Regions from separate parts of the Paenibacillus sp. EKM301P genome, predicted to be linked through region 1. Evidence: riboswitches for the same ligand, from Rfam matches in the RefSeq annotation. Region 1 holds a riboswitch; the other holds the start of a gene.
The links. A riboswitch is a leader RNA that binds a small molecule or an ion and turns the genes downstream of it on or off. The one in region 1 is predicted to bind ZMP and ZTP.

Region 1 (15,254 bases):
TCCATAAATCTTACCGTTAACCGTCATCGGCTTACGGGCGAAATCGTCCAGGTCCTTCACCCATGGCTGATCCGACAAATCCTCCAGGTACTCAAACCACGTATCGCGATCCTGGTAACCCTCATTCGTGAAAATGTCCGGCTGGTCGCCTGAGGCGAATTTAGCCTTCAACGAAGCACCGTAGTCCGTACCCCCACCGACAGATTGAATATCCAGCTTGATACCAGGGTGCGTTCTTTCATACTCAGCCTTCAGTTTGTTCAACGGTTCCGAAATCTCCACTTTGAATTGATAAATGTGTATCGTTTTGGTCCCACTCTGTTGAGCCTTTGTATTACCACAACCTGCAAGCATACACGTAAGCAGCAACATCAGGGAGATGACAAGCAGCACTGTCTTTTTCATCCGATAACCCTCCCATCAGCCTTTAACCGCTCCGGCCGCAATGCCAGAAACGATATATTTTTGCATCACCAGAAAAAACACAACAATTGGCGTGATTCCGAGCACCAGTGCGGGCAACGCCAAGTCCCATTGCTTGGTATATTGACCAAACAGCATATAGGTCGCAATCGGAATCGTACGCAGCTCAGGATCATTTAAAATGAGCGAAGGCAGCAGATAATCATTCCAGATCCATAACGTATTCAAAATAAGTACGGTCACGAACATAGGGAGCAACAGTGGACAAACGATGCGAAAGAACACCCCGTAACGAGAGGAACCATCTACTCTCGCCGCTTGCTCAACCTCAATAGGCACCGTTTTAATAAAACCATGAAAAAGAAAAACTGATAAAGGCGCTCCAAAACCCAGATAGCACAAAATCAGTCCTGGTATGCTGTTGTTCAGGCTCAATACGTTGGACACTTCCATAAGCGGCAACATAATCGATTGAAAAGGTACGACCATCGCAGCCACAAGCAGCCCGAACAGGAACCGATTAAAAAGAGTATCATGCCGAACCATTTGGTAGGCGGCCATCGAGCTGATCAGCAGCAAAAGCGCATTGCTGACGATGGTGACGATCAGTGAATTCCCCAGTGCTGTGGGAAAGTTTATTTTATTCCAGGCGTTAGCATAGTTTTCAAAACGGAAGGTTGTCGGCCACGAAGCGGAATGGGCCAAAATGTCTCCAAAAGATTTAACCGAGTTCACGAGCAAAAAATAGAACGGAACTAGAAAGATCAACCCAACCACAATAAGCAATATTTCAGCTACCCATGTGCTTAAACGATAGTACGATTTTTTTTCCATTACATTTCGACCTCCTTTTTCTTCGTGAGGCGCACCTGAATACTGGTAATGATCGCAACGACCACGAAGAAAATCATAGCCTTAGCAGTTCCCAATCCAAGTCGATTATTTGTAAACGCTTCATTATATATGTCCAACGCTACAGACTCTGTCGCCTTGAATGGTCCACCCTTTGTCAAAGCCAAATTCAGCTCAAATACTTTAAAGGACCAGGATATCGCCAAGAACAAGCAGACGGTCACTGCTGGCATAATAAGCGGCACCACGATATGACGCAAAACCTGTCTTCGGTTCGCACCATCAATTTGGGCTGATTCAATAAGAGCATGCGGGACATTATTTAGAGAGGATATGTAAATAACCATGAGATAACCTGCGTATTGCCAAACAAACACAATGACAGTTCCCCAAAATGCAGTAGGCCCATCACCCAACCACGGCAGTTTGAAAAAGGAAAGCCCTGTCGCTTCTCCCACCGCTGAAAAACCACGTACAAATATAAATTGCCAGATGAAGCCGAGCAGCAAGCCGCCGATCATATTAGGCATAAAAAATACAGTTCGCAGTGCATTGCGGGTACGCAACGGCTTTGTAAGCGCATAGGCCAGGAAAAAGCCCACCAGGTTTGTTAGAATGACACCACATACGGTAAAACGGACCGTAAACCAAAATGCATTACGGAAATCGGGATCATCTTTAAAAATATGAATGTAATTCCCTAGTCCGAGCCATCGGACATGTTCAGATACGCCATCCCAGTTCGTCATGGAATAATACAGCCCCAACAGGAACGGAATGACCATAATTAAGACGAAAAACAACGCCATCGGTCCTACAAATATGAGCTGCTGCAATAATTGCGCGGATTTTCTTTGGCTCAATGCAATCACTCCTTTGTCGTAGATCATGAAGGAAAATGCGCATAAATCCTTACTTTAATCGCTTATTACCCAAAAACGTAAGTTTCGAGTCGTCTGGAATCAAAAAAAGGCTGTTCTCCCTTCGCTAACGAAAGGAAAACAGCCTTATCATATAAAGATTAAAAGGAATGGCGATGAATTAGTATTGTGTTCCTGGATAGATCGGGAACTTGTCTGTCAACTCGCCCACCGCTTGGCTTGCTTTGGACAATACAGTATCATCTTTTGGATTTTTAAGAGTATCAGCAATGATTTTACCGATTTTAACCATAGCCTCTTCATCCATACCACGAGAAGTTGCAGCAGGTGTACCAATACGAATGCCACTGGTAACGAACGGACTCGTTGGATCGAAAGGAATGGCATTTTTGTTGACCGTGATACCCACGGAATCCAATACATGCTCCGCTTCTTTACCTGTAATATTCAAATTGCGAGTATCCAACAGCATCAGGTGATTATCCGTACCACCGGATACAATGTTGATTCCCTCTGCCAGCAGTGTTTCAGCCAGCACCTGTGCGTTGCGAACTACGTTTTGCGCATAGGTTTTGAATGATGGCTGGAGCGCTTCACCCAAAGCAACTGCTTTGGACGCGATCACGTGCATCAGTGGTCCTCCTTGAGTACCAGGGAAGATAGCTTTATCAATCGCTTGCGCCCACGCTTTGCGAGTCAGAATTAGACCCCCACGCGGACCACGCAGCGTTTTGTGTGTCGTTGTTGTCACAAATTGGGCATGAGGAACTGGACTAGGGTGAATCCCTGCTGCCACGAGACCTGCGATATGTGCCATATCCACCATGAATAAAGCACCTACATCATTAGCAATGGAAGCAAAGGCTTCAAAATCGATAGTACGCGGGTATGCACTTGCACCAGCTACGATCAGACGAGGGCGGTGCTTGAAGGCTGCTTTGCGTACTTCATCGTAGTCGATGCGGAAGTTGTCTTCACGTACACCGTAAGCAGCAAAGTTATACAACAAACCGGAGGCATTAACCGGGCTTCCATGTGTTAAGTGGCCGCCATGCGCCAGATTCATACCCAGTACAGTATCTCCAGGTTGAAGAGCTGCCAGATATACCGCCATGTTAGCCTGCGCTCCAGAGTGAGGCTGCACGTTCGCATGCTCGGCGCCAAATAGTTCTTTCGCACGGTCACGTGCAATATCTTCGACGATATCTACATGCTCACAGCCACCATAGTAGCGTTTGTTCGGATAACCTTCAGCATATTTATTGGTAAGCACGGAGCCCATGGCTTCCATTACTGCTTCACTGACGATATTCTCAGATGCGATCAGCTCGATATTGTGGCGTTGCCGTTTCAGTTCAAGCCCCATTGCTTCCATCACTGCCGGGTCACTTTTACGCAGATGTTCCATCATGATTGATTACTCCCTCTCCATGGTCAAATTGTTGGGTATACAAGCAAATGCCTGCTCCTCTGTTGGGTACCTCATCATCAATGCAAAAAAGATCAGTACAAACATGCCGACATGCCAAATGCTAATCGCAGTTTCCGCCGGCTTCTTGTTCCAGACTGTACACTGCCCGTTGTCCCCCAATAAGTGGAGGACGAGTGAACGCAGCCGTCACACGTGCTTCACCAATCCAGCGAAGGCTTGGGCGAAACGGAACGGCAATTGGGCGCAAATGCATGCCAATCAGCGTTTCGCCGATGTCTATCCCGGCATGAGCCTGCACGTTCGCCGCCAGACACGCATCGTCCATAGAGCGATAGGCAACGGTAGCCATAGAGCCCCCTGCTGTACGAACAGGAACAGCCGCAACCTCCATCAGGCCTAATCGCTCCAGTAGAGAACGTTCAACGACCAGTGCTCGGTTCAAGTGCTCACAGCATTGAAACGCCACATCAAAGCCATACTCTCTGCGAACGGATTCTACTCCAGACAACACTTGCTGAGCCACATCCAGCGCTCCTGCTGTGCCGATCCGATTTCCAGCCACTTCACTCGTGCTTGCGCCAATAACCAGCAGGCGACCAGCTTTAAGACTGGCCACTTCTGCAATTTCCCGCACGACAGAAGCGGTCTGTGCTTCGAGTGAAATCTCATGATCCAATTGTTCTACCATTGGAACCTCCTTTGGTTGAACAGCCTCTCAGAGACTAGGCATGGTCCCATGCCCCAAGTTCAACACACTCTCTCCTGATCACAATCTGACTATATTATAGCCGATGTTTCAGATTTCGAGCAGAAAAAATGGAAGAACAAGAAGGCAACAGAAGATCTGCTGTAGCTCGTATACGAAAAAAGAGCAGTCCACACCTATGTGGAATTGCTCTTTTGCCCAGGCGACCGGCCGTATATCCGATGCTCCATCGTGGTTAATCCCACTTTTGTCGCCAGTTACATCGGATTCTCATTTTTCCACCTTATCTTAACGGATTAACTGTCGAAAATCAACAGATTCCGTACAAAATAGAGGAATGGTACCGACTTTATTCGGAAGATCCCTTTAGCTTGTCCAGCAACTTATGCAAAGCTACACGGATTTCCGCAGCTGTGACATCGTAGTCCTCCCGCGAACCGCCAAACGGATCTGAGATATCGAAGCCCGGAATCCGTTGATGTAATTCAATCATTCGTTCACGTTCCTGAGCCGATAGCTCTTGTCCGAGTGAAGCCATCAACTGCTGTGATGCATACAAACCATCTAACTCCTGTACGTCATTCAGCACTGCGTCCCGGTCCTCCACATATTCCTTCAGCGTAAATACTTTGCCCGCCGTTTGTGGAAACCGTTGAATGACATGCTGTTTATGTCCTTGCGTCAAGGTTAAGATCAGATGTGCCCACTCGGCAAGTCCGTCGCTTAAAGGGGTTGAAGTGATCTGATCGGATATATCGTGATCACGTAGAACCGCCTCTGCATGCCGGGATATCGACGCCCCGTCCATCGCAGCTACTCCAGCGGAACGCACTTCCAGTTCCAGTCCATGCTCAGCAGCCAACTTACGCAGCATCCCCTCAGCCATTGGACTGCGACAGGTGTTCCCTGTGCATACAAATAAGATATTCTTCAACGTCTTCACCCCCCGTATGTTGAAAAAATATATAAACAGAGGATTACTCAAATCCTGTATTTATTTTACACTGTCTACGTTAAAATCAAAATATAAACATAAAGCCGAATGCCAGCAAAACGGCACCGCCCACCGCTTCTCCATAATCCCCCAGATTGCGGCTGACCTTGCGCCCCAGTAACAGCCCCAGCATCGCCATCGCTCCCCCGCAAAAACCAAAGGCCAGAACAGTCAGCACCAGGTCACTCTGGAACATCCCCAGGGACACTCCCACAGAAAATGAGTCAATGCTCACCCCAAGTGCAAATAGCAAAAGACCCAAAGGCGACCGATGATCCAATACGTGTACGCCGTCTCCCTTAAAGGAATTGTACACCATATGCCCGCCCAAAAGGATGAGTAATCCCCCTGCGAAATAGGTCGTCACATGGCCTAATAAAGAACTCATATAATGGCCTGTGAACATTCCCAGCAACGGCATCAGGATGTGAAAAAAACCAATCACAATGCTGATGCGCAGCACGTCTCGCAGGCGTATCCCCTTCATACCGATCCCTACGCCCAGCGACAGCGCATCCATCCCTAGCGCTACCGCCATGATCAGAATCGTTACAACCTGCCCAGCATCGGCAGAGGCTGCCAGCATACTCCATCCCTCCATTATCCGTCTGTTCTTGTACACGTTATGCGGACAAGGGGCAAATCAGTACAAGCAGGTACTGAAAATACCCAAAACAGAGACGAGGAGAGAGGAGAAATTAAAATAAGAGACTCCATTCTTTACAGAAGCTACAGTCGGATAATTCGATGACCTGCCGCTTTAAGCAGTCGATTCATGACGGCGTCTCCCAATCCCTTCGGCGGACAGGCTTCCGCCAAAATGTAGGTGACGCCGTCCTCATCGCAGCGGCGCAGCACGCCGTACAGGCGCTGCGCCGCCTCATGGAGCGCGTCCAGCTTGCCCAGCGTGTAGACCCGTTCTCCGGCGTAGCCGGCGGCATGGTCGTCGAACGCGAGCACCGCCGTGCGCTCCCCGCGCGCGGCAGCCTCCGCCAGCGCGTCGCGAATCCAGCCCGTCACTTCAACAGGCGACGGGCCTTGTACCACGCTCAAGCGGCCTCGCGGCGCGTAGTGCGTATACTTCATGCCCGGCGAGCGTGGCGCCAGGCTGTCGACATCCTGCCCGGACGTGTCAGCCAGCGCCGGGTCCAATACGACGGCGCGAGCAACCGCAACGAGCTGTTCAGCCGTCACGCCGCCGGGGCGCAGAATGGTGACGGTTCCGTCGTCACCCACTTGCACTACCGTGGACTCCAGTCCCACCCCCGTGGGACCTCCGTCCAAAATACCGTCGATGCGACCCTCCAGGTCCTCCAGCACATGCTGTGCTAGAGTCGGACTGGGTCTTCCCGAGCGGTTGGCGCTTGGTGCAGCCAGCGGACAACCGGCTTCCGTGATCAAGCGCAGCGCGATCGGATGATCCGGCATGCGCACACCGACCGTGTCCAAACCTGCTGTCACACGCGATGACAGTGCCTGCGGCACTACCGGCAATACGAGGGTCAGCGGTCCTGGCCAAAATGCATTCATCAGCGCTCGGGATGTATCGTTAATTTCCGCTACCATGCCTTTTAATTGAGCAGCATCGGAAATATGTACAATGAGCGGGTTATCGGAAGGACGACCTTTAGCAGCAAATACCGCCTCCACCGCTTTAGTGCTGCGTGCATCGGCCCCCAGTCCGTACACGGTTTCCGTAGGGAAGGCTACCGTCTCTCCAGCCTGGAGAAGTACGGCGGCCTCGCGTATGCCCTTTTCCGCTGCGATCAGAGCCTGTCCAGCTGAAAGTTCGTCAGAACCATCCCCGTCAGTGTTGTTCACAGAACCAACAGAATCCACTTTTTCCACCTCAAAAGACGAGGTAGCAGATACAGTCGTGCTCTCTACAGGAACCAGACATCTTACATCCCACCAGTGTGTATGAGAAGACTGTGGCGCCTGCTCCTGCCCTACGCTCTCTTTTTTCACAAAACCTACGTGCATGTCATGCATTTGATTCACTTTATCACTCATATCAGATCATCCCATATCTTATTGTCATACAGGCCATTTCATGGCCCTGATCCCCAAAAAACCTACTTTAACAAATCAGTTCGAATTGGCTCTGTCCTCTGTATATCTATCGTAAGTTCCATTATAACATATGGGGAAACTTACACTCGTTGTTCTCTTTTCCATAGCACTGACGAAACATTTAGGCAAACAAGCCACTCACCCAGCTCCACAGACCCGTAAGGGCATCCCACAGGAAAAAACGTACTTCCGGCTCCTTGTCAGCGGCGTTCGTTCGATTGTCTTCATGACTTGTTTTTGCCGATACAGTTTGTGCTGCTGCTTCACCACTGCCTGCATCAATAAAGCACAACGGCGGGAACAGCACACACCACCAATTTTGCCCTTTCCCTTGCCCCAGTGTAACCCGAAGCGCCTCATAATTCCCTGCCGGGTAGACAAGACCACCGTACATTTTCGTCGGAAAAGGTACACTTGCCAGCTCCACCTGATGATCATACGCTATACCGCGAAGAGCCAGTTCTTCACCTACCAAGCGATCAATTTCAGGTAAATGTGCGTCAATCAACACTCTGGCTTGATTTAGGCTTTGTGGATTGTCCAGCTCACCCACCCACGCATTCATCTGCTGCACGATGGCATCCCGTATTTCGCGCTTAACCAACTGATCCTCCGGACGATCTGAATTAGCCAAAATGCGCAGTCGAATGGAATCGTGCGGAATTACTTTCAACCCTGTGGTGGCCACTCCAGATGCTAAAGTTCCTCTTGCCCCCGTGGTCATAGCTGCATCTGTTTTTTGACCTTCCCAAGACATCATTAATATTGAAATACAAAAGAGTATCATTGCAGCTTGCTTTATCCAACTTCTCATCTTCGTCCCCCCAAACCCAAACTCTATCATGTCTATCAGTCTGTCCGGTTTGGGAGAGTCTAAACCTATGAATCTCGCAAAATAATTCAGGCTATTGCAAGCTAGATCGTCACCTAGGAATATAAAAAAGCCCAGATTTCACAATCTGGACTCTTTTGTTGCACCGTTTCAACTCGTAAAAATAACTATTAATATTAAGCCACAACCCACCTGTACTAGGCTTTTTTCGCCTTCGTCAAGCTTACTCTGGAAGGCTGCGGCAGGTCATCCTCTAGCTCCTGACCATGCACCTTAATGCTCATAACTAAGCCAATACTAGCCATGTTAATAAGCAACGAGGTACCGCCATAGCTTATGAACGGGAGCGTAATCCCCGTAAGTGGCATAATGCCCAGAAACGCACCAATGTTCTCAAAAATCTGATATAGCAACATGGACACAATCCCGACAATAATATATGGTCCAGCTCGATCCCGGCATTCCAGCGAAATCAGGATCATTCGGTGAATCAAAATAAAATATAGCAACAGCAGAATGGATGAGCCTACAAACCCAAACTCCTCTGCTACAACTACAAAAATAGAATCCGCATAGGTATAGGGAACACGTCCGGACTGTACCGAGGTTCCTTGCAAAAAGCCCTTGCCCATCATACCGCCAGAAGCTATGGCCAGTTTGGCATTTTTCGTATGATAAGATGCCTTCGCAGTCGCTTCTTCTGGTACCAGCCAAGGGTCTAAACGCTCTACCCAGTGACTACGTCCAATGCCTTTCATAAAGGAATCAATCTCATCATGAAACGAAATATACGCTTTGATCCCGCCACCAACGGCGACTGCAAATACGATAAATCCGATTAGCGCATGGGACGCCTTCACATTACCAATCCATAGCATACCAATGACGATGACAATGTAACCGAGCGCATTACCCAAGTCATTTTGTGCCATGACCATTGCGAATGGGACAAAGCTCACCAGAGCAACTGGAAGGACATCCTGAATAAAATACAGCTTGCTCTTGCGCTTTTTAATCAGCATATACGCCAAAAAAATGATAAGAACCAGCTTGAATACCTCAGCAGGCTGGAGATTTAAGCCACCAATTTTCAAAAAGCCTTGAGAGTTATTAACCGTCCCGCCAAAAAAGCCGAGAATCAGCAGAAATATCCCGCCTCCATATACATACAAGGCTTTTTTAATGAATATCCGAAAATCAACTATCGCTAAACCCAAGATCGCTACAAAGCCCAATATATAATACCCGATCATCTTCTGGTAATCGTTGCCGTGCTCTGCCAAGTTCGTAGGACCCCTACCAGCACTGTATACCGTTATGATACTAATCGCCATGAGCAAAACCAGAATAAAAATAACCGGACCATCAATTTTTTTCAATTTCTGAAGCATGATTTCCCCCTGAGCCGTTTCTCGGTCATACTCCTCTTATTCTAAAGGAAAGACTCGCAAAAAGAAAATGCAGCATTACTCCGAGACGCCTAGGACATGTCGCTCGATCCCCGCAAGGTCAGGAATGATTAGAATGTTCTTCCAATGACCTGCCTGTTCCAGCAGGTCAGCCACGTCTCTGGCCTGTCCCATCCCCAGCTCAAACCCGATTAGCCGGGGTGGGGCCTGAAGGAGCCCAAGCTGCTCCAGCATTGCCCGATACGGGCCAAGCCCGTCAGGACCGCCATCCAGCGCCATTCGCGGCTCATGGTCGCGCACCTCTGGCTGCAAGCCAGCGATGTCAGCAGCCGGGATATATGGCGGGTTGGACACGAGGATGTCCACCGCTGTTCCCGCAAACGGCACCAGTAGATCGCCCTCGCGGAATTCTACGGCTGCGCCGTTTGCGGCGGCGTTCTGGGACGCCATTTCAAGCGCAGCAGCAGAAATATCCCCCGCTGCTACGTGCCAGCGCGGCCGCTCAGCCGCCAGCGTCACGGCAATCGCGCCGCTACCCGTGCCGATATCGAGCGCATGCGGAGCACCGCTCGGCCACAGCCGGTCGCCGTGCTGGAGTATCGCCTCGACGAGCAGCTCTGTCTCGGGGCGCGGAATCAGCACCGACGGTGAAACCGCGAACGGGCGGCCATAAAATTCCTGCCGTCCGATAATATACTGCGCCGGTTCACCCGCAGCTTTGCGGGCGATGATCCGTTCCCACGTCTCCTTAACGGAGGAAGGGAACGGATCGCCCAGAGCGGCGTAAAACCTCGTACCTTCCAGTCCAAGCACATGTTCCAGCAGCAAGCGGGCATTATGCTGCGGCTCCAACACGCCGCAACTTCCTAAAAAAGAAGAAGCCTCAACTAAGGCTTCTCTGACACTCATGTTCCGTTCCGGCGGCATCCGATACACACAATCGCGTTCGTTCCCCAAAACTTAAACCTCTTGTTCCATCAAATCAGCCTGCTCTGCAATCGTGAGCGCTGATACGATTTCTTCGATCTCTCCGTTCATCACCTGGTCCAGCTTGTGCATGGTTAAACCAATGCGATGATCCGTTACACGGCTTTGCGGGAAGTTGTAAGTACGTATACGCTCACTGCGGTCCCCGGTACCTACTTTGCTCTTACGCTCGCCTGCATATTTGGCTTCCTCTTCCTGACGCATCATATCCGAAATACGGGCACGCAAAACTTGGAGCGCCTTCTCCTTGTTGGAGTTCTGGGATTTGCCGTCCTGGCAGGTTGCCACAATACCTGTTGGCATATGCGTTACACGCACCGCCGACTTGGTTGTATTAACGGACTGACCGCCCGCACCGCTGGAGCAGAAAGTATCCACGCGGATATCCTTGTCTAAAATTTCGATATCCACTTCCTCTGCCTCAGGCATCACGGACACCGTGGAGGTAGACGTATGAATACGTCCGCCAGATTCTGTTGTCGGAATCCGCTGTACACGGTGTGCGCCGCTTTCGAATTTCATTTTGCTGTAGGCACCGCGTCCATTAATCATGAAAATAACCTCTTTAAAGCCTCCAAGGTCATTCATGTTCGCATCCATCAATTCTACACGCCAGCCTTGTGTATCTGCATAACGAGTGTACATCCGGTACAAGTCCGCTGCAAACAGTGCAGCCTCGTCCCCACCGGCAGCACCACGAATTTCGATAATAACGTTCTTATCATCGTTCGGGTCCTTCGGCAGCAGCAAAATGCGGATTTTCTCGTCCAGTTCCCGCTTACGGGCACTCAGCTCTTCGATCTCCATTTTGACCATTTCACGCATCTCGTCGTCAAGCTTTTCAGCCTGCATGGCTTTAGCAGCGTCCAGCTCCTCAACGACAGTTTTATATTCGGTATATGCTTCATAAGCAGGCTGTAAATCAGACTGTTCTTTGGAATAATCTCTAAGTTTTTTGCTATCGTTCGCCACATCCGGATCGCAGAGCAGTTCGCTCAGTTTATCGTAGCGGTCCGCCAATGATTGCAATCGGTCCAACAAGCGATTCACCTCTTCAGTTAAATTAATATGAAACCAGCTTTAAATTCACTGGCTACAGCTCTTTATTATAACAACTAATCGATTAATTAGCTACATAAAATACTTGCTAATTTAGGATTTTGCAAAAATCAACAAATCAATTGAAGTCGAATAAACAATATTCCGCTAAAGATTTGGTAACAAACTCTCAATCAGGAAAAAGGAATACGAATCAAATAAAAAGTCGCCGCCCGGGACAGGCAGCGACTAAGTAAGTTAGTACATGCGGATAACACATATACAATGACCTAATATGTTTGTATATAAACCCTGTTTGCTATACGCCGAGATGCATCCTAAACATTAAAACGGAAATGCATAACGTCTCCGTCCTGCACCACATATTCCTTGCCTTCCAAACGAAGCTGACCACGTTCTTTGGCCCCGTTCATAGATCCAGCAGCGACCAAGTCATCGTAGGATACAACCTCAGCGCGAATAAATCCGCGTTCAAAATCCGAGTGGATTACGCCCGCAGCGCCAGGTGCTTTTGTTCCTTTGTGAATAGTCCATGCGCGTACTTCCTGCACACCTGCTGTGAAATACGTATACAGTCCCAGCAAGCGGTAAGCTGCTTTGATCAGACGGTTCAGACCAGATTCAGCCAGCCCCAGCTCCTCAAGGAACATTGCCTTGTCTTCGCCTTCCAGCTCAGCAATTTCAGCCTCTACTTTGGCACTGATCGGTACCACTTCAGCATTTTCCGCTACTGCAAATTCACGTACCTTTTGCACATATGGATTGCTGTCAGCTTCCGTTACACCATCTTCACTGACATTAGCCGCGTACAATACAGGCTTCATCGTGAGCAAATGAAGGTCGCGTATAATCAGCTTTTCGTCTTCTGACAATTCTACGCTACGTGCAGGTTTGTCGGCATACAGCGATTCCTTGATCCGTTCCAGTACTTCAACCTCTTGGGCATACTGCTTGTTGCCGCCCTTCATGTTCTTACGGGAACGATCAATGCGCTTGTCTACACTTTCGATATCCGCCAGAATCAATTCTAGATTAATCGTCTGAATATCGCTGATTGGATCAATTTTGCCGTCCACATGAGTAATATTCTCATCTTCAAAGCAGCGTACCACATGAACAATGGCATCTACTTCACGAATATGAGCCAAAAACTTGTTACCCAAACCCTCGCCTTTGCTGGCACCTCGTACAAGTCCTGCAATATCAACAAATTCAAAAGCCGTTGGTACCGTTTTGTTCGGTACTACCAGTTCAGTCAGCTTATCCAGTCGCTCGTCCGGTACTTCAACGACCCCTACATTAGGGTCAATTGTACAAAATGGATAGTTTGCGGATTCCGCCCCCGCCTGCGTTATTGCGTTAAACAGTGTTGATTTGCCCACGTTCGGCAGACCCACGATCCCCGCTTTTAAAGCCATAATCAGAACAACTCCCGTTTATATAAAATATGCGCTATACCCTCTGTTAGTTTACCAACCCACATTATATAGGAGAACCTATACATGCGGCAAGCATACGGCTGTGAATTTAGGATTTTGCTGCATCCCTATTTAGATAGCTTTATTTAAATTTCCTTGCTCATCTGGATATCCGTAACCCGATAACCAGACTTGCGATATACATGTAAAGCCCGCTCATTATGCCCAAATACATGCAGACCGATGCGAACCGCACCCAGCCTCCGAGCTTCTTGTTCCAACGCCTGCATCGTCAACGTACCCAGGCCTCGCCCCTGATATGAATCGTAAACGAGAATATCCAGCAAAAAAGCTTCTTTGCCTTGCGTACCTTCTGTAATGTTGAACCAGATATATCCCGCTTCCTCGGAGCCTTGACCCACACTACCTGAATACTCAAGCATGTACAGGTGAGCATGGGGCGTATCCAGTCTTTGTGGCAAAAATGTTGCAAAGCTTTCCTTTGCCCGTTCTGGTGCCTCTTCCACCGTCCACGCGCCTGCCTGGATTTTCTCTTCCGCGTAATCTGCGAGCGAGCGTTGCTCAAAGCGATCATACTGCTCTGCGTTCATCGGAACCAATTTAATGAATCCACTCATCCGTTCGCCTTCTTTCTTAGTCTGGTCGTTTCTTTAAGACCTTCGATCCCAGCTACTCCGATGCCAAACATGACTGTACGCAATTCCAGCTCTACTTGCTCCAATCGCGCTTCCAATGCCTCACTGGAGGTGACCGCCGAGCCAAGCAAAGAGCGACCGAAGCCTGCCATGTCAGCGCCCAAAGCAAGTGCCTTCGCAGCATCGACACCGTTTTTCAGTCCACCGCTACCGATCAGAGCGCCATTAGGCTGGGCTGCTCTAACCTCCACGATACAATCAGCGGTCGAATTGCCCCAATCGGCGAACGCCTCTGCCGCTGCACGGCGCACAGGATCAGGATTGCGAAATTTCTCCACTTGGCTCCAGCTTGTCCCGCCCGCACCAGCGACATCAATAAAAGCAGCGCCTGCATCATATAATCTCGATGCCGTCTCACCATCTATGCCCCAGCCTACTTCCTTCACGCCTACAGGCACCGAAAGACGACGACACAACTCCTCAATGCGCTCAAGCAGCCCGCTAAAATCCAAATTCCCTTCAGGTTGGAATATCTCCTGCAAGCCGTTCAAATGCAGCACCAACATATCCGCTCCGGCAATTTCCACTGCACGTTGGCAATCGTCCACACCAAACCCGTAGTTCAGCTGCACTGCACCCAGATTGGCAAGGATCGGGATGCTAGGTGCTAGACGGCGAACTGCAAAGGTTGAAGCCAACTCTTCTTTTTCCACCGCAGCTCGTACGGAGCCGACACCGAGCGCCCAGCCGCGTCTCTCTGCTGTCTCTGCCAACCGCTCATTAATCGCTCCTGTCTCGGCGCTACCGCCTGTCATCGAACTGATGAGCAGCGGTGTCCGTACAGTGCGCCCCATAAAAGTTGTATCTAGACGCACCTCGTCAAAATGTAGCTCCGGCAAAGCGCAGTGCTTAAAACTATATCGCTCCAGTCCGCTGGTAATGCCGTGTCCGGCCACATCTTCCTGCAGACAAAGGCGGACATGCTCAATTTTCCGTTCACCTGTCTGCGTGGCAGGCAACAAAGAGCCGGATCTGTCTGAGCCGTCAGGTGATCCATTTTTATTTTCTGTATTACTCATCTATGTTCCACCTCATCCAAAGTCAATCTGTGCATTCCATCAGGTTCGTGAAGCACAAATAAGACCGTTCCCGAACACGGTAACCGATCTATTTATCATCTCATATATCAAATATCTAGGCCCTTAAAGCACTATTTTAAGTTATTTCCATTGTATCATGGATGGAAAAATATATACATGACCGTGAACATTTTTCTTTGCCTATGGGATCGAAAAGCAGCACCTGCTTAAGATGCAGCTTCTCTGCAAAATGCAAAATACCCCTCCGGAAGTGGGACCCCAATCAAGCAGGATTAAGGTCATCACAACCTTCTTTAGCTCTTCATAGAATCAGGTATAGTTGTAATATTTTCTTGTGGTTCCTTTGTACGCCCATGTCCAAATTTGAAAACGAGAATACCACCGATAATGACCAATACACCAATCAACTTATTGAAGGTAAACGGAATCTTC
Region 2 (15,254 bases), on a different contig from region 1:
GGGTAGTTCACGGGTCCCCATTCGCCGTGAGCAGTGTGGATGTCAGAATGGCATATGCCAGCATATTTAATTTCAATCAATACATCATGTGAATCAAGATCCCGTCGTTTAATTTCAGCCGCTCGAAACGGTTTGTCTGGGCCGTCGACAGCTCGTGCTTTAGCAGTAATCATAAATAGCCTCCTAATTACTTATATTTTTCAAGAGAAAGTAATTGTATTGAATACAAAGTGAAAACTAAGTGAAGTCGATTGAAGTTTTCCTCTTGCAGATCAATGTTAATCCTTATAGTTAACTCTAAGTCAAGCAACTACCTATATTCCTTTTAAAAAATTATGCTAGGAGACTTTGACACTCAACCAATAGCTTGATAGAATCCCTTTATACCTAGAGTTAACTCGAAGTCTATATCATTAAGGATAGGAGATACATGATGAAGACATATTCGATCAGCGAAGTTGCTAAAGAATTGAATCTTACAGCATATGCCTTGCGTTACTACGACAAGGAGGGACTTATGCCTTTTGTAGAACGGACATCTAGCGGAACAAGATTATTTAAAGAATCCGATATTGACGCTTTAAAAATAATTGAATGTCTAAAATCCACCGGAATGCCGATCAAAGAAATTAAAAATTTCATTGATTGGTGTTCTGGGGGAGATTCCACACTACAACAAAGATATGACATGTTTATCGAACGAAAAGCGACTGTAGAAGCACAAATGGAGGAACTAAAAAAAACAATGGAGGTTATTGAACATAAATGCTTATATTACAAAACTGCATTGGATGCCGGAACGGAAAATATTCATAAAAACAATAATATAGGGAGTCACATGACTAACTAACAGAAAAGACATAATTTATCCACACTTCCTTCTAATATTTAACTGTTAGTAGAATTATTGAAAAGCTATAATTCTAATGATGATTTGAGTGTACATGAAGAAAAGAGGTTGTGGGTATGATGTTAAAAAAATGGCCAGTAGTATTCATGCTAGGTATTATCATGCTGGTATCTGTAGGCTGGAACAGTGGAATATCTTATGCAAAATATTATTACGAATACACTTGGGATCAGTACAAGGGGACTGAAATCAAGACCTACAGGCTGACACCAGTAGCTGGTAGAGCCGGATCTATGGATCAGGAAAAGGCCCTTGCTGCTATTGGCAAAACTCCAAATGTGTATGGAAAGTTCAGTGGCTATCGAACAGATAAAACAACTGAATTTGCAACCAAAAGTGTAACGGATGAGGTTTATCATTATGCGATTGTTGATTTTAATATCGATAAGGAGCCAGCAATTGTAGAATACGTGAATCCAAAAGGCGGAATTCCTCATACATGGAACGGAACTGATGAGATTCGAATTTTTATGAGAGGATCTGAGGCTGCTTCTTTGGCTGAGCTGTTTTATGAGGGAACTCCAAGTGAAGGACGCTATCATTTTAATGCTAACGATGTCTACTTAGTTACATTCTGGTCCAGCACAGCACAATCAATCACGGGAATGTCTGCTGAAGCACTAGTTGAGGAAGGCCCCTCTACGCTTATAAATCGAGAGTGGGTAAGTCAAATAAAAGACAAAGATCCTGCTGCTTATCCGCAAAACGGAACTCTAAAGGGCTACTTTTATATTTATAAGGGTTCTGAGTTGAAAAAGGATTAACGAACAGCCAGGACTTAATAAGTGTATCTTACACAAAAAATGAGATAACATTTTGTATTCTCCAAGCGAATGCGGATACAAGATGTTATCTCTTCTTTTTTTGTGAACATGATTAAAATGATAGGCCCAAAAGGTGATAAGTATTTAATTGCCAATGAAAACCATTGTTTAGTGATAGGGAATTAAGGCTTAAAAAATATGGTGAAAGAGCAGGATAGCAGATTGCTCAAACCACTTTTTTTGCTGGCTTTATTCAATCCTAGGGAGATTATTCCGATAATTCAAGTATATACAGTTTGGTGTTAACAGTAATGAAAAACCGTTTGAAAACAAAAGAGGATGATTTTCAAAATTGATATGAAGGTACAGGTGAAAGTGGCCCAGTGCTATCTCGTAAAGGAGGTGTAATGATCTCAAATAATGAATTATGAAAAAAAGTTAAAACAAATTAGGCATTACATGGCTGGTTTACTGGCTGTCTGGTTGTTCTGTATACATAGTGCGCCTGTTTTTGCGGACAGAGCCTTTAACGATATCGAACATTCCTATGCAGCTGATGCGATTGAGGCCATGGCTGCTCAAGGTTATGTTACGGGTTATCAGGATGGGAGCTTTCGACCTTTACATTTTATCTCGCGTCAGGAATGGGCAAGCATTTTCGCTAAAACCTTAAAGCGAACATCGAATAACAGAGGCGTAACTTCTTTTCGGGATGTGTCACCATGGGCTTTACCTTATGTACAGGCCTTGCAGGAAGAAAGCATTACGAAAGGGATTAGTGATCAATTATTCGGTGCCAAGCACAATATGACTCGTCAGGATATGGCCGTTTGGTATGCCCGGTATTTTGGTGTTACTGATGATACCCGATCTGCTGGTATATCCAGTTTTGTGGATCAACCTAATATATCAAATTATGCACAAACGAGCGTATGGCTGATGGAACGGTTGGAACTTATTGAGGGGGATACAAATCATTATTTCCACCCTAAAGAGTCTGTGAGTCGGCAGGATGCCACGCTGGTTGCTTATCGGATATGGTTAGGCGGTGACGTTCTGAAAGAACGTGCCAAGCGTTTGCTGGAGTCATTAGGAAATGGAGCTGCAACGATGCCTCAGGCGACCAGCCAACAAGAATCGCAGAAGATCGAGGCCGATTTGACACCGGAAATTAGGCAACAACCTGTGAATTCGGAAATTGAGGAGCCTAAAAGGCATCGCCCAAGGCCTGATTCACCAGTATCTCCGGTGACACCACCGGAGCCGAAACCGGAACCGCCAATCACACCACCGGTGCCTAATCCCAAACCACCAATAATTCCGGTTGACCCATCGGTGATTCCACCGGACCACTCTTCGGATTTTTTGGTCGATGAAGTCGTAATCAAGGCGCAGGAGCTAGTAAATCAACCGGAAACGTACCCTTCGTATCAGCTATCCTTTCAGCTATACAATGAAGGACGACCAGTAAGCATTCCTGCTGCCAGTGTCACAAATGTTACGTACACATTTAGTGATGGGTTAGGTGTTTTTGATGTACAAGGGAAAATCACACATCCCGAGAAAATACCAGCTGTAGACAGCTTCATTCCGGTAGAAATGAAGGTCACCATTGCCAAACCTTATCGGGTTCTTACAGCTCAGACCAAGCTGATCGTAAAAGGGAAGACTCCGCCAGCAGAACCACCGAACGTAATCAGGTCTGTATACTTGGCCACGTATACCATTTCAGAGGCGGCAGCTTTAGATCCGGCTGCTTGGAAAATGTCCTACGTATTTCGTAATGCTAAAGGAGAGATTATAGCTCCTGAAATGCTGCCATCAGACTTGATACTTCGGATAAAGGATTCCAGAGGAATATTTGAAGAGGATGGAAAGATTGCCAACCTGCATTTGATTCCAGCAGTGAACTCGGTCATTCCATTAATGATCACGGTTGAGTCACCATCCCAAGGGATTCTCTTCACATCCGATGCGGAATTAACAGTAGAACCCGGGGAACGCAAAAAACAATACTTTGCTGTCTCCATCATGCTGCAGGGAAGCGTAACTACCGTTGACCAAATTAAGCAATCTCGTCAATTGCTGATGGATCACTTTGGTCCCAACATCAAAGTGACATGGGCAATGGAAAACGGATTTGTTTTTGTAGAAGCGAATCGGCCGCAGCTTAAACAGGTTCTGGATTACGTCGATCAGTATGGAGATGAAGTTGGGATTCTGGCCGGGTATCCGAATAAGCTATACGAGTTACCTATTTGGGAAACCCGGATGGACGAGTGGCTGTATATGTACCGTTACAATGCATTCAATGAGCTGCACCAATCCGGTACAATGGGATCACCATCCGTGTTTGAAAGCATGGATACAGACCAATATCGGAAGTATCTGCCGAAATCATTGACCAGCTTTACGGTGAATCCCGAACAGACTCAATGGCTTAAGGATCACTATAGAATTACATCGGCGATGGGATGGTCGGCTACACAATATAATGTCAACGGTATGTATGGTGAGGGCTCACCTTTGATGCCTTACTGGTCCCATAAGGACAATCCGATTGTTCCCGCACAAGGAATTGCTGATAATAGCGGTACCGTATTCATGAACTCGGTTACGATTGATCCGATTGGGTCACGCTATACGAAAGATTCCTCACGCTGGACTCTTCATCCGGGTGATCCCTATGTGACGGAGACGGATGCGGCACCACAACTGTATATAGTACAGCAATATTTGGATAATCCTTATCAACGTATAAATACGGTAAACTACTTGTCTATTATTTTGGACATCAACGCACTTGCCAACACCCATAACATGGGTCCAATATGGGAGAACTTTGTGAATCATTTCCCGCTTGATCGCAAGGTCGAGATTGTGGGTGTTGACGGGCTGAAACAGATTTATGAATCGGTAGCAGGAGCTAATAATGATCATACTGAGTTTACGCTCATGTTTAGAGGTTCAGGAATAAAGACGGCTATGGATTCCAATAATTCACCGGCAAATCTGCGCTATTTGTGGACTGAAAATGCCTCACAGCGGATTATTTTATCCAAAGAGGATGGAGATGCGGCATGGTCCATTATTGACTTTACCGATTATACCTCAAAACCGGTTCCGAAGCTGGCTTACAGCCCGGAAAATAGTCACACGGACGTAAGCTATGTCACTGGAAGGAACTTCAAGCTATGTCCAACGGCTCCTTTAACAGTAGATGAAATTCAGCGTGTGAAAACTCGTTTGAAGGAAATCTATTTCGTGGAAGAAGTGAATTATCAGTAGGCGTTATGAAGTGACAACACTTTTAGGAACTATAGTTTTATGTAAAGAGGGCGTCCCAAGCCATGGAAATGGCTTGAGAGCGCCCTTTGCCTTTAATAAGGATATTCCGCGCTTTATACCCACTCCACAATCTGATCTACAGGTCGCCGAGTTTTGTCGCGCGGCTCGTTCAGGCGGTATCCAAAAGCCACCATACAAGAAATACCGAAATGCTCGGCATCCATAATGCCTTCTTCGGAGAGGATGCGTTCAATTTCTTGTTTATTAAAACCTTCTATAGGGCAGGAATCAATGCCGATTTGAGCTGCGGCAGTCATCATATTGCCCAGTGCGATATAGGTTTGTCGGCATGCCCACTCGAACATAGCTCTTTCATTTTCCTCAAGCGCAAAATCTGATTTTAGGAAGGCGTCATATACCTTCTCTTTGCCTTGCATCACTTCAGCAGGTAATTGCTGCACGTTTACCATCATATTCTTGATATAATCGGATGAAGCTACCATATCTTTAGGCAATCTGGAGAGAATAAGTACGAAATGGCTTGCTGTTGGCAACTGTTTTGTGGCCCCCCAGGAATAGGGCAACAGCTTCTCACGCATATCTTTACTTTGGACGACAACAAATTTCCAGGGTTCAAAGCCAAACGAGCTTGGGGATAAACGACCGGTTTCAAGAATAAACTCAAAATCGGAATCGCTAATTTTCTTATGACTATCAAATTCTTTTGTAGCATGTCTGAACTTGTATGCAGCCAAGATTTGATCTTTAGTGGTTGTTAAGGTTTCCATTGTGATTCCACTCCTTATGGTTGTGATTGAAATTGACGCTTACTAAGTGCATGACTAATATTAGAATATACATGACCATTTTTGAAGTACGCACATTAATGTGCTGTAGTATATAAAATGATACCAAGGAGGAGAAGGGCCAATGCGCAATCGGAAAGGCGGTTTTGGTGAATGTACCGCTGGGAATGATCAGGCGTGTCCTGTTGAGTACACGTTGGATGTGATTGGGGGCAAGTGGAAAGGGATTATTTTATACCATCTCATGTATGGGACTAAGCGATTTAGTGATTTTCGGCGGATCTGCCCGGGAATTACCCAGCGTATGCTGACACTCCAATTGCGCGAGCTGGAAGAGGACGGTGTCGTTCATCGTGAAGTCTACCAGCAGGTTCCGCCTAAGGTTGAATACTCTCTCACCGAGTTTGGAGAAACACTCATCCCGATTATTAATCTGATGAAGGATTGGGGAGAAGAATATAAAACAAAACAGCGATCACCGGAAAGCAGCCCTTCAGCAACCTAGCTCCAATTTGTAGGTTTAAGAAGCAGCCGCATCCAAAAGACCTGACCATCATTTTGGCAGGTCTTTTTATTTTAAAAATGAAATAATGAAAAGTTCGCTTTGCAGTTGACAGCAAGGATGACGCTTGATATATTTCTTACGATATTGATAATCATTATCATGATGGTATAAGGCTATTACCATATTACATAGGGGGCTAATAGGTTGAGGAAAAAATCGATATTTATGCTGGCTACTTTGATGCTTGTATTGGCTGTATTTGTCAGCGCATGCGGCGGAAATAACACTGAAGGTAATACCGCTTCAACTTCAGGAGATAAGCAAGAATCGGCTTCTACTGGAGAGACGAGAAGCTTTAAAACGGTTAAAGGGGATATTGAGATTCCCGCTAAGCCACAGCGTATTGTAACGGATTTTTACGGCGGAGAACTGCTGTCTGTTGGTGCTAACGTGGTGGGGGTGGAGCCGACTGCGTTTCAAAATCCTTTTCTGACTGATTTGCTAAAGGAAAAAGGAACCAAAGAGGTGGGTGATCCTACCAATTTGGAGAAGACGCTGGAACTCAAACCCGATCTGATCGTGGTTATGAAGGATACGAATTATGAAGCTTTGTCTAAAATTGCACCTACCCTGTATATTCCGTACGGCACCACGACTAATATCTATGATACGGTCAAGCTGTTCGGCGATATCACTGGGGAAAAGGAGAAGGCTGAGCAATTTATTGCCGCCTTTGATAAAAAGGCTGCTGAAGGCCGCGCTCGTCTGAAAGGTGTTATTGACGAAAAGGCAACTTTCGGGTTGTATGAGTTGACGGACAAAAACGCACTTTGGATCTTTGGAGACAATGCAGGACGAGGCGGACAAGCCGTATACAATGCGCTCAAACTGAACATGCCGAAGAAGACAGCTAATTCCAAGGAACAAACTGTACAGCTTTCAATGGAGATACTGCCGCAGTATGACGCAGATTACATGTTCCTGACAACCTATGATCCAGACAAAAAGGGAACCGCGCTTAAGCAACTGAAATCGTCCGCTGTGTGGGGCAATCTGCCTGCGGTGAAGAATAATAGAGTGTTCTTTAATGATTTTGATACGTACTATCGCTATGATCCGATCGCTATTACCGGACAGATTGATATGATTGTGGATATGCTGGTTGAAAGAGAGAAAGAAAATAAAGCTAAAAAATAGGTGAATTTTGTGTTGTAACGAAATGTCGAAGGCAGATAGGAAGTTGCATACTACACGCAGTATATAGCAATAAAAGACCAGTCCAACATAAATCATGTTTGGACTGGTCTTTTATATATTATTTCGTCGTAATTACGATAGTATCTTCTTTTTGTAGCCAATCTACCTTGGCTCCCAGTGTCTCGCTGATGAGCCTCAGTGGAAGATAACCAATACCGTTCACCATGAAGGGCGGATTAGTGAGTTCTACAGATTTACCGTTCACTTTTGTTTGGCTGGTTTTAAAATTAATTTCTAGAGAGACGGGATGGTCTCCCGCCTTGGACTGATTCATTTTCGCTATTTTGCTGTTGAAATCATAAGTGATGTCGGCCCCCAGTTGGTTAAAAACAGAACGCAAGGGAATAAACGCCTGCCCATTGCGGGTAATCACACCGTTGCTTAGAGGGACAGGTGTACTGTTGAGACGGACGAGAATCGGCTTTTGTACAGGAACTGGCGTATTATAAAGAAATTCATAATCGCCTATGCCGAGTTGCGCGTGTTTGTTAACACCCCAGCCCCACAGTGCGTCGTTTGCCTTTTGCATGATGACGTGCCGTGGGCCTGCCTTGATGCTTTGAATATTTTGAGCAAGTAATGTAAAAGGGACATTGGAGGATAATTTTTCGCCATCTAGAGATGCAACATATACATTACCAGCAGTGGTTAGAGCAAGAAGGGAGCGCTCAACGAAAAAGGCGTCTTTAACGTCCTTTACTCCTGTTAGCAGTACAGGGATATTAGTGTTGTGATAGGTCGTATTGTCTAAGGCACCTGTAACTGTAGCCCCCCAGAACCATAGCCGACCTTGCTGATCAATGGCGAGATTGGAATACCTATTAGCCTTGATTGTCTTGATGCCCGATAAGGCTTGAATTTGTGATACGGCTAGCGTTTCGGACGGAGCTGCATTTTTATCAAATTCTTTGGGCCACGTCCACACGGTACCATCCTTTTTTAAGGCTATATTTTTAGCAATTGCCTTAATGTCTTTTAATGGTGAAATAGGTTCGAAGCCCTGTAAGGCTGTTGTGTTTTTCCATACACTGCCGTCTTTCTTAAGAAATATCCAGCGTTCCTCATAATCCGGTCTTTCTTCATAGTAACTGACTATATCGGCAACCTCGTCGATGCCAGACAGAATTTGAAAAGGACTAAAGGTATTTTTATCTTCGAGTTGATCAGCGAGAAATATGCTGCCTTCGTTGGTCAGAGCGAGTACATGATCATTCAAACTACTTACAGCAGCGAGGTTCTGTAGTCCTTCCAGAGGAACAAACTTCACAGATTCAGAAATGTTGTTTCTAGGCACATACCAAGCAGAGTGGTCTTGCAAGGTAAATAGCAGATCACCTTCGTTGATGATATTAGAGAATGTTTTTATTACGTTTGGCTTACCCTCTACACGAGTCGGTACGGATTGATTATAGCCCCACAGCCACAAGCTTCCATCGGATTGGATCAGACTTCCGGAATCATAGGAGCGAATATGCGATGTAGAATCATTTCCGGCCGCCCACACCCTGGGACTGATCAGTAATAACGTAATTATACTGAGTAATAGACCACGTCTTTTCATACGATTTTCCTCATTTCTTGATCAATGTGTATAAGAGAAAAAGTAATCTTAAAGAATATCCCTAATCCATAGACGAAGAAAGTATAGAAAAGTTTTCCAAATATAATGAATTGCAATAAAATAACCTCCAAACCCAACGAATAGAGATGGATTTGGAGGTTATTTCTGTTAGCAAGTAGGTAGAATATATGGGTTAGCACAGCTAGTGCGTAGTATGAGCTAACTACTTGCGATTCGACTGCGTACGGTCAACAAGGTTTGCTCTTTAATTTGTCCGATTTCACGGAGGAGTGTGGCTGTTTTGGCTTCGTAGGATTGTTTGACATCCAAGTCTTTTAGCGAGGCAAGGTTAATATCAATGGTGAGCAGGGCGGATTGAGCGGCTGCTTCAAACAAAATCGCACCGATGCCCAGATCAGAGATCACATTTTTATTGGATATTTCCACAATATTGTAGGCTTGTGATAGTCCGTCCCGGCATACTTCCAGCAGGCGCATAGGTACTTCAATGGCAGCAATCACAGCTGTTTGTAAGGAATGGGTACGATAGCGCTTTTCTTCGTCTGTTTCTTTGGGCAAACGCAGCGCGGTCATGTACTGTTCAAAGGATTGGATGTCTGCGGCCATCAGTTCCTCACAATGCGTAGACAATCTTTCCATACTGCTAATGACTTGCACCATTTGTTCACTGAATTGCGTGTATTTTCCTCCTTGTGAAAGGTTGGCGGTCATGGAGGTCATCGCTGCGCCTAGTGCCGCAGCCAGCGCGGATACACTTCCTCCACCAGGGGTAGGCGCTGCACTTGCAGCTTCTTTCAGAAAATGTCCGATGGACTGGTTCCACGACAGTTCACTCATGAATAAACCACCTCTCTGGAGTAATGTTGCAGATGTATCGCTTTGAGCAAGTTTTTGTACAAAATTGCGGTCGTTAAGGTGCCTACACCGCCGGGAACGGGAGAAATGGCATGTACCTTTTCTACAACGTCCTGAGCAGCGTCCCCCACAATTTTACCCTCCAGCGTCTCATTAATTCCTGCATCCACGAGAATCAGACCTGGATGAACCATATCCTGCGTAATCACATCAGGACATCCGACTGCGACGAAGGCAATGTCTGCATGGCTCAGATGCTCTGCAATATCACGCGTACCTGCATGACAGGCGGTGACGGTGGCATTTTCTCTTTGCAGCATGTGGAAAAGGGGAAGTCCCACCGTCTGTCCGATGCCGACGAGCGTGACATTTTTGCCTGCCAAGGAGTGGCCGTAATGCTTGAGCAGTTCAATACAGGCTTGAGGTGTAGCGGGGTATAGCCCTGCGTCACCCGTAACGGTAGCCAGCTTGTTATCAGGCGTAATTCCATCAATATCCTTGTAGGGGGCGATGGATTGTTTAATAACGGAGGCAGAAAGATGTTGCGGAAGCGGGAGTTCCAGCATAATGCCATGTACATGGGATGCATCATTTAGGGTACCGATCACGTGCAGAAGTTCGGCTTCGCTTACATGACGATTAAAAGTATGGAGATGAAATGAGATGCCCAGCTTCTCTGCTATTTTTTGCTTGGTCCGTGCATAGTATGCAGATGCCGGATCACCCTCTATCAACAGGGTTGCCAGATGGGGACGGTGTCCTTGCTGTTTCATTTGCTCTACTTGGGAACGGATCGTTGCATACACTTGCTCAGCTGCTTCTTTGGATTTCATGATAATAGCCATAGTCCGAGCCTCCTCTGAATTTATCGCATAATGGAATCAACAGGGTGTCATGGTCTTCGAAAACGAAAAAAAGTATTTGCACAAGGTCGTCAAGACAGACGAATCCTCTGCAAATACTTCTCCCAGGCGAACGGTACGCTTGATTGTATGCTCCCTCGTGGTTCATTCCACTGACTTCGCCAGTCACATACAGCGTTATATATCTTATATTTTAACAAAATAACAGCAGAAAAGAAACCCGTGAACATTTGCCAAACAGGTTTGGTTAGTTGTCTATATGACAAATGTCATATGCCTGAACTGACGTTTATGACTACAGCAGATACAGCGGTCTCTTTATACTGAGCTTAGATCAACATGTACGCCTGACAGGATTAAGGTATGGGCTGCATTTTAAAGGAGGATCATAATGGGTATGACACAACTCCCGTTAGCTCAATTGAAAAAAAATATGGCTCCCTACGAGAAAATAAACACGAAATCCAGCGTTCTGCAACTGTTCAATACCTTGGGACCGCTGATCCTATTGTGGTATGCCGCTTATCTTAGCCTAGCGGTTTCTTACTGGCTGACGCTTCCCATTACCATTATTGCGGCAGGGTTTGTGGTACGGACGTTTATTATTTTTCACGATTGTGGTCATCAATCTTTTTTCAAAAGTCGCAAGCTGAACGATATGGTGGGAACGATTACAGGTATTATTACGCTCTGCCCTTATCACCAATGGAAAAATAGTCACGCGATCCACCATGCAACCAGCAGTAATCTGGATAAAAGAGGCACAGGTGATATGTGGGTGCTCACAGTAGAAGAGTACACAGCAGCTTCCACATGGACACGGTTGGCCTATCGTATATATCGAAATCCTTGGGTTATGTTCGGCCTAGGTCCAATCTATACTTTTTTGATTTCCTATCGGTTTAATGTCAAGACAGCCAAACGTAAGGAAAAGATAAACACTTATGTGACGAATATATCCATTGTTGCATTGTATGCACTGTTGTGCTGGGCTATTGGTTGGCAGGCATTCCTTCTGGTACAGACGCCTATCTTTTTTGTCTCTGGTATGTTGGGAATCTGGCTGTTCTATGTGCAACACCAGTTTGAGGATTCGTATTTTGAGCATGATGAAGAGTGGAGTTATATTAATGCGGCCGTCGAGGGCAGTTCTTACTACAAGCTTCCTAAAGTATTGCAATGGATTACAGGTAATATTGGTTTTCATCATGTTCACCACTTGAGCCCGAAAGTACCAAATTACAATTTGGAGAAAGCGCATGAAGCGACACCGTTGCTGCAAAAGGCGACCACGATTACGGTGAGTAGCAGTCTGGAATCTTTGAAGTTCCGACTATGGGATGAAAGTACCAAGACCTTTCTGACCTTTAAACAAGTAAAGCCGCTGCTTAGCAAACGTGTTGGCACTTCAAAGCCAATCCCTACGCCTGTTGTAGGCACGGAACGAAAATAACGTTGTACGGAAATTGGTATGATAAAATAAGGGGTATCTAAAGTAGAAAAGGGTGGCAGGATGCAAAAGTGGTATCAGATTTTCCAAAGAAATACGGGACTTAGCCCTTATGTGTGGGTTGTCTTTTATATCTTGCCCTTTTATTATTTTAGCTCTTCATCTACAAGTCATATTATTCTGGGAACTGCTATTATTTTGGTGTTTTTTGCTTGTTATGTACTGGCTTTTGTCTCTCAAGGCTGGCTCATATACTTTTGGACCAGTGTGCAGATTGCTATATCGATTACGATGACGCTGCTATTTAGCTATATGTACTTTTCCATATTTATCGCTTATCTGATTGGTAATATGAAAAGTAAGGCTGCATTTACGACGCTGTATATTATTTTAATGGTGATTACGATTGGATTAATTAATTACGGGTTTGTTTCACAGAATCCCGTTTTTATTAAGCAGATTCCTTTTATCCTGCTCAATCTGATTGGTGTGATTCTCCTGCCGATTACGAACTTTAATCGCAACAAAAGTGATCGGCTTCAGGTCCAATTGGAGGATGCCAATAAAAAAATATCGGAATTGATTAAGTTGGAGGAACGGCAAAGAATCGCGCGTGACCTGCACGATACCTTGGGTCAGAAGCTGTCACTCATTGGACTGAAGAGCGATTTGGCGGGCAAGCTGCTGGACCAGTACCCGGAACGGGCTCATGCCGAAATTAACGATGTTCGTCTTACGGCGAGAAGTGCGTTAAAAGAAGTACGAGAAATGGTTACTCAAATGCGCGGCATGAGACTAGAGGATGAACTGCTGCGTATTCGGCAAATTTTAAAGGCTGCTCACATCGAGCTGACCTTGGAGGGCGACCCGAAGCTGGAGCATACGTCATTAATGAATGAAAATGTGCTGAGTATGTGTATGAAGGAAGCTGTAACCAATGTAGTTAAACACAGTGGAGCTACCACTTGTTCCATTACCATTGAGCCGTCTCGTAAGGAATTGACCCTGCGGATTCAGGATAATGGAGTCGGCATTACTGGAGAATATGGGGCTCTTCGGGGAAATGGTCTGCAAGGCATGAAGGAAAGGCTCGAATTCGTGAACGGATGTATGGAACTGCGTTCAGATCAGGGAACGACCCTGGTCATTAAAGTGCCTAACATCACTGAAAAGCCGAATGAGGAGGTGGGGCCATGATTCGAATCGTCATCGCAGAAGACCAGCGTATGCTGCTGGGTGCTCTAGCCTCCCTGTTGGACTTGGAAGAAGACATGAAAGTAGTCGGAAAAGCAAGCAACGGGGAAGAAGCTATAGAACTGGTGAAGCTGCATCAGCCAGACATATGCATTATGGACATCGAAATGCCGATCAAGAGCGGATTGGATGCGGCAGAGGAACTCAAAGGCTTGAATTGCAAGGTGCTTATTTTAACAACGTTTGCTCGCCCCGGGTATTTTGAACGAGCGATTAAGGCGGGCACACACGGTTATTTACTCAAGGATAGTCCCAGTGAAGAACTGGCTTCCTCCATTCGCAGTATTATGGCAGGTCGGCGTATTTACGCTCCAGAACTGGTTGATGATGCTTACGCCGAGGCCAACCCGCTGACTGAGCGTGAAAAGACCGTTTTGGCGCTTATTGCTGACGGAAAGAACACCAAAGAAATTGCTGGTGAACTGTATTTAACAACAGGGACAGTGCGGAATTATATTTCAGTCATTCTCGATAAGCTGGGTGTCAGCAATCGGATTGAGGCCGTTACACGTTTTAATGAAAAAGGTTGGTTTAAATGAGAGACAGACAAAAATATTAAGCAGGACAGGGACGCTATGAATCCAAACATAGCTGCTCTGTTTTTTTGTTTTATCCATAGATTTGCTATGCCTCTAGCGTACTTCCTTGTGATACAATAGGATAGTTGTCCACAGGATGGACCCGGAGTACAAGGAGGAGCAGAACCGCATGAAACAAGCCCCGTTTATAGCCGTTGAAGGGCCGATTGGAGCCGGCAAGACGACGTTGGCTTCGATGCTTTCAACCGAGCTACATTTGCCGATGATCAAAGAGATTGTCGAGGAAAACCCGTTTCTCGATAAATTCTATCAAAATATAGATGAGTGGAGCTTTCAGCTGGAAATGTTCTTTCTCTGCAATCGATATAAGCAGCTAGAGGATACTGGCCTGCAATATATCGAGAAAGCTCAGCCTGTGATTTCAGATTACCATATCTATAAAAATCTGATTTTTGCTGAACGTACACTTAAAGGTGTAAAACTCGAAAAATATCGCCAAATCTATCATTTGCTCACCGATGATATGCCTAAGCCGGACATTATCGTTTATATTAGAGCAGATTTAGATACGTTGCTGAGCAGAATCCGTAAGCGCGGACGCTCCTTTGAACAGGAGATGGACCCTGCCTATCTGGAGCAATTGATTACGGATTATGATAAAGGCATTCAGTTTCTCGCCGAACAGTCACCTGCCCCGCGTATATTGACCGTGAACGGGAATGAAATTGATTTTGTAGAAAACCAGGCACAATTTGAACAAATTGTTTCCGATGTAAAGGAGCTTATATAGTGAATAATTACAACATTCCTGCAAATGCCCTGATTACGGTAGCGGGTACGGTAGGTGTAGGTAAATCCACGTTAACAGGTGCTTTGGCCAGTCGTCTTGGTTTTAAAACCTCGTTAGAGCAAGTCGATCATAATCCGTATCTGGAGAAGTTTTATCACGACTTCGAACGATGGAGCTTTCATCTGCAAATCTATTTTCTCGCGGAACGCTTCAAGGAGCAAAAGAACATTTTCTTGTCTGGTGGAGGTTTTGTGCAGGATCGTTCCATTTATGAGGATACAGGCATTTTTGCGAAAATGCATGCTGATCAGGGAACAATGAACCCTACCGATTACGAAACATATACTAGCCTGTTTGAGGCGATGGTCATGACCCCGTTCTTTCCGCACCC

Region 2: linked by a shared signal. The riboswitch ahead of HFD99_RS20100 (bifunctional 5,10-methylenetetrahydrofolate dehydrogenase/5,10-methenyltetrahydrofolate cyclohydrolase) and the one ahead of HFD99_RS09030 (TIGR01440 family protein) in region 1 are both predicted to bind ZMP and ZTP.

What each region holds. Positions count from the first base shown of each region.
Region 1 covers NZ_JAALFM010000003.1:186,494-201,747, forward strand. The annotation lists gene HFD99_RS09010 (ABC transporter substrate-binding protein) at 1-405, opposite strand, end outside; gene HFD99_RS09015 (carbohydrate ABC transporter permease) at 421-1,257, opposite strand; gene HFD99_RS09020 (carbohydrate ABC transporter permease) at 1,257-2,138, opposite strand; gene HFD99_RS09025 (serine hydroxymethyltransferase) at 2,317-3,567, opposite strand; gene HFD99_RS09030 (TIGR01440 family protein) at 3,689-4,276, opposite strand; ZMP/ZTP riboswitch at 4,484-4,565, opposite strand; gene HFD99_RS09035 (low molecular weight protein arginine phosphatase) at 4,644-5,228, opposite strand; gene HFD99_RS09040 (manganese efflux pump MntP) at 5,314-5,874, opposite strand; gene HFD99_RS09045 (L-threonylcarbamoyladenylate synthase) at 6,018-7,301, opposite strand; gene spoIIR (stage II sporulation protein R) at 7,483-8,175, opposite strand; gene HFD99_RS09055 (FtsW/RodA/SpoVE family cell cycle protein) at 8,391-9,584, opposite strand; gene prmC (peptide chain release factor N(5)-glutamine methyltransferase) at 9,660-10,559, opposite strand; gene prfA (peptide chain release factor 1) at 10,563-11,630, opposite strand; gene ychF (redox-regulated ATPase YchF) at 11,966-13,066, opposite strand; gene HFD99_RS09075 (GNAT family N-acetyltransferase) at 13,213-13,704, opposite strand; gene fni (type 2 isopentenyl-diphosphate Delta-isomerase) at 13,701-14,801, opposite strand; gene HFD99_RS09085 (DMT family transporter) at 15,116-15,254, opposite strand, start outside.
Region 2 covers NZ_JAALFM010000010.1:41,476-56,729, forward strand. The annotation lists gene HFD99_RS20055 (NAD(P)-dependent alcohol dehydrogenase) at 1-173, opposite strand, end outside; gene HFD99_RS20060 (MerR family transcriptional regulator) at 434-850, shown strand; gene HFD99_RS20065 (hypothetical protein) at 967-1,674, shown strand; gene HFD99_RS20070 (S-layer homology domain-containing protein) at 2,095-4,962, shown strand; gene HFD99_RS20075 (NAD(P)H-dependent oxidoreductase) at 5,076-5,750, opposite strand; gene HFD99_RS20080 (winged helix-turn-helix transcriptional regulator) at 5,893-6,273, shown strand; gene HFD99_RS20085 (ABC transporter substrate-binding protein) at 6,478-7,470, shown strand; gene HFD99_RS20090 (stalk domain-containing protein) at 7,589-9,091, opposite strand; gene HFD99_RS20095 (cyclodeaminase/cyclohydrolase family protein) at 9,311-9,949, opposite strand; gene HFD99_RS20100 (bifunctional 5,10-methylenetetrahydrofolate dehydrogenase/5,10-methenyltetrahydrofolate cyclohydrolase) at 9,946-10,812, opposite strand; ZMP/ZTP riboswitch at 10,926-11,009, opposite strand; gene HFD99_RS20105 (fatty acid desaturase) at 11,222-12,283, shown strand; gene HFD99_RS20110 (sensor histidine kinase) at 12,344-13,477, shown strand; gene HFD99_RS20115 (response regulator transcription factor) at 13,474-14,073, shown strand; gene HFD99_RS20120 (deoxynucleoside kinase) at 14,243-14,863, shown strand; gene HFD99_RS20125 (deoxynucleoside kinase) at 14,863-15,254, shown strand, end outside.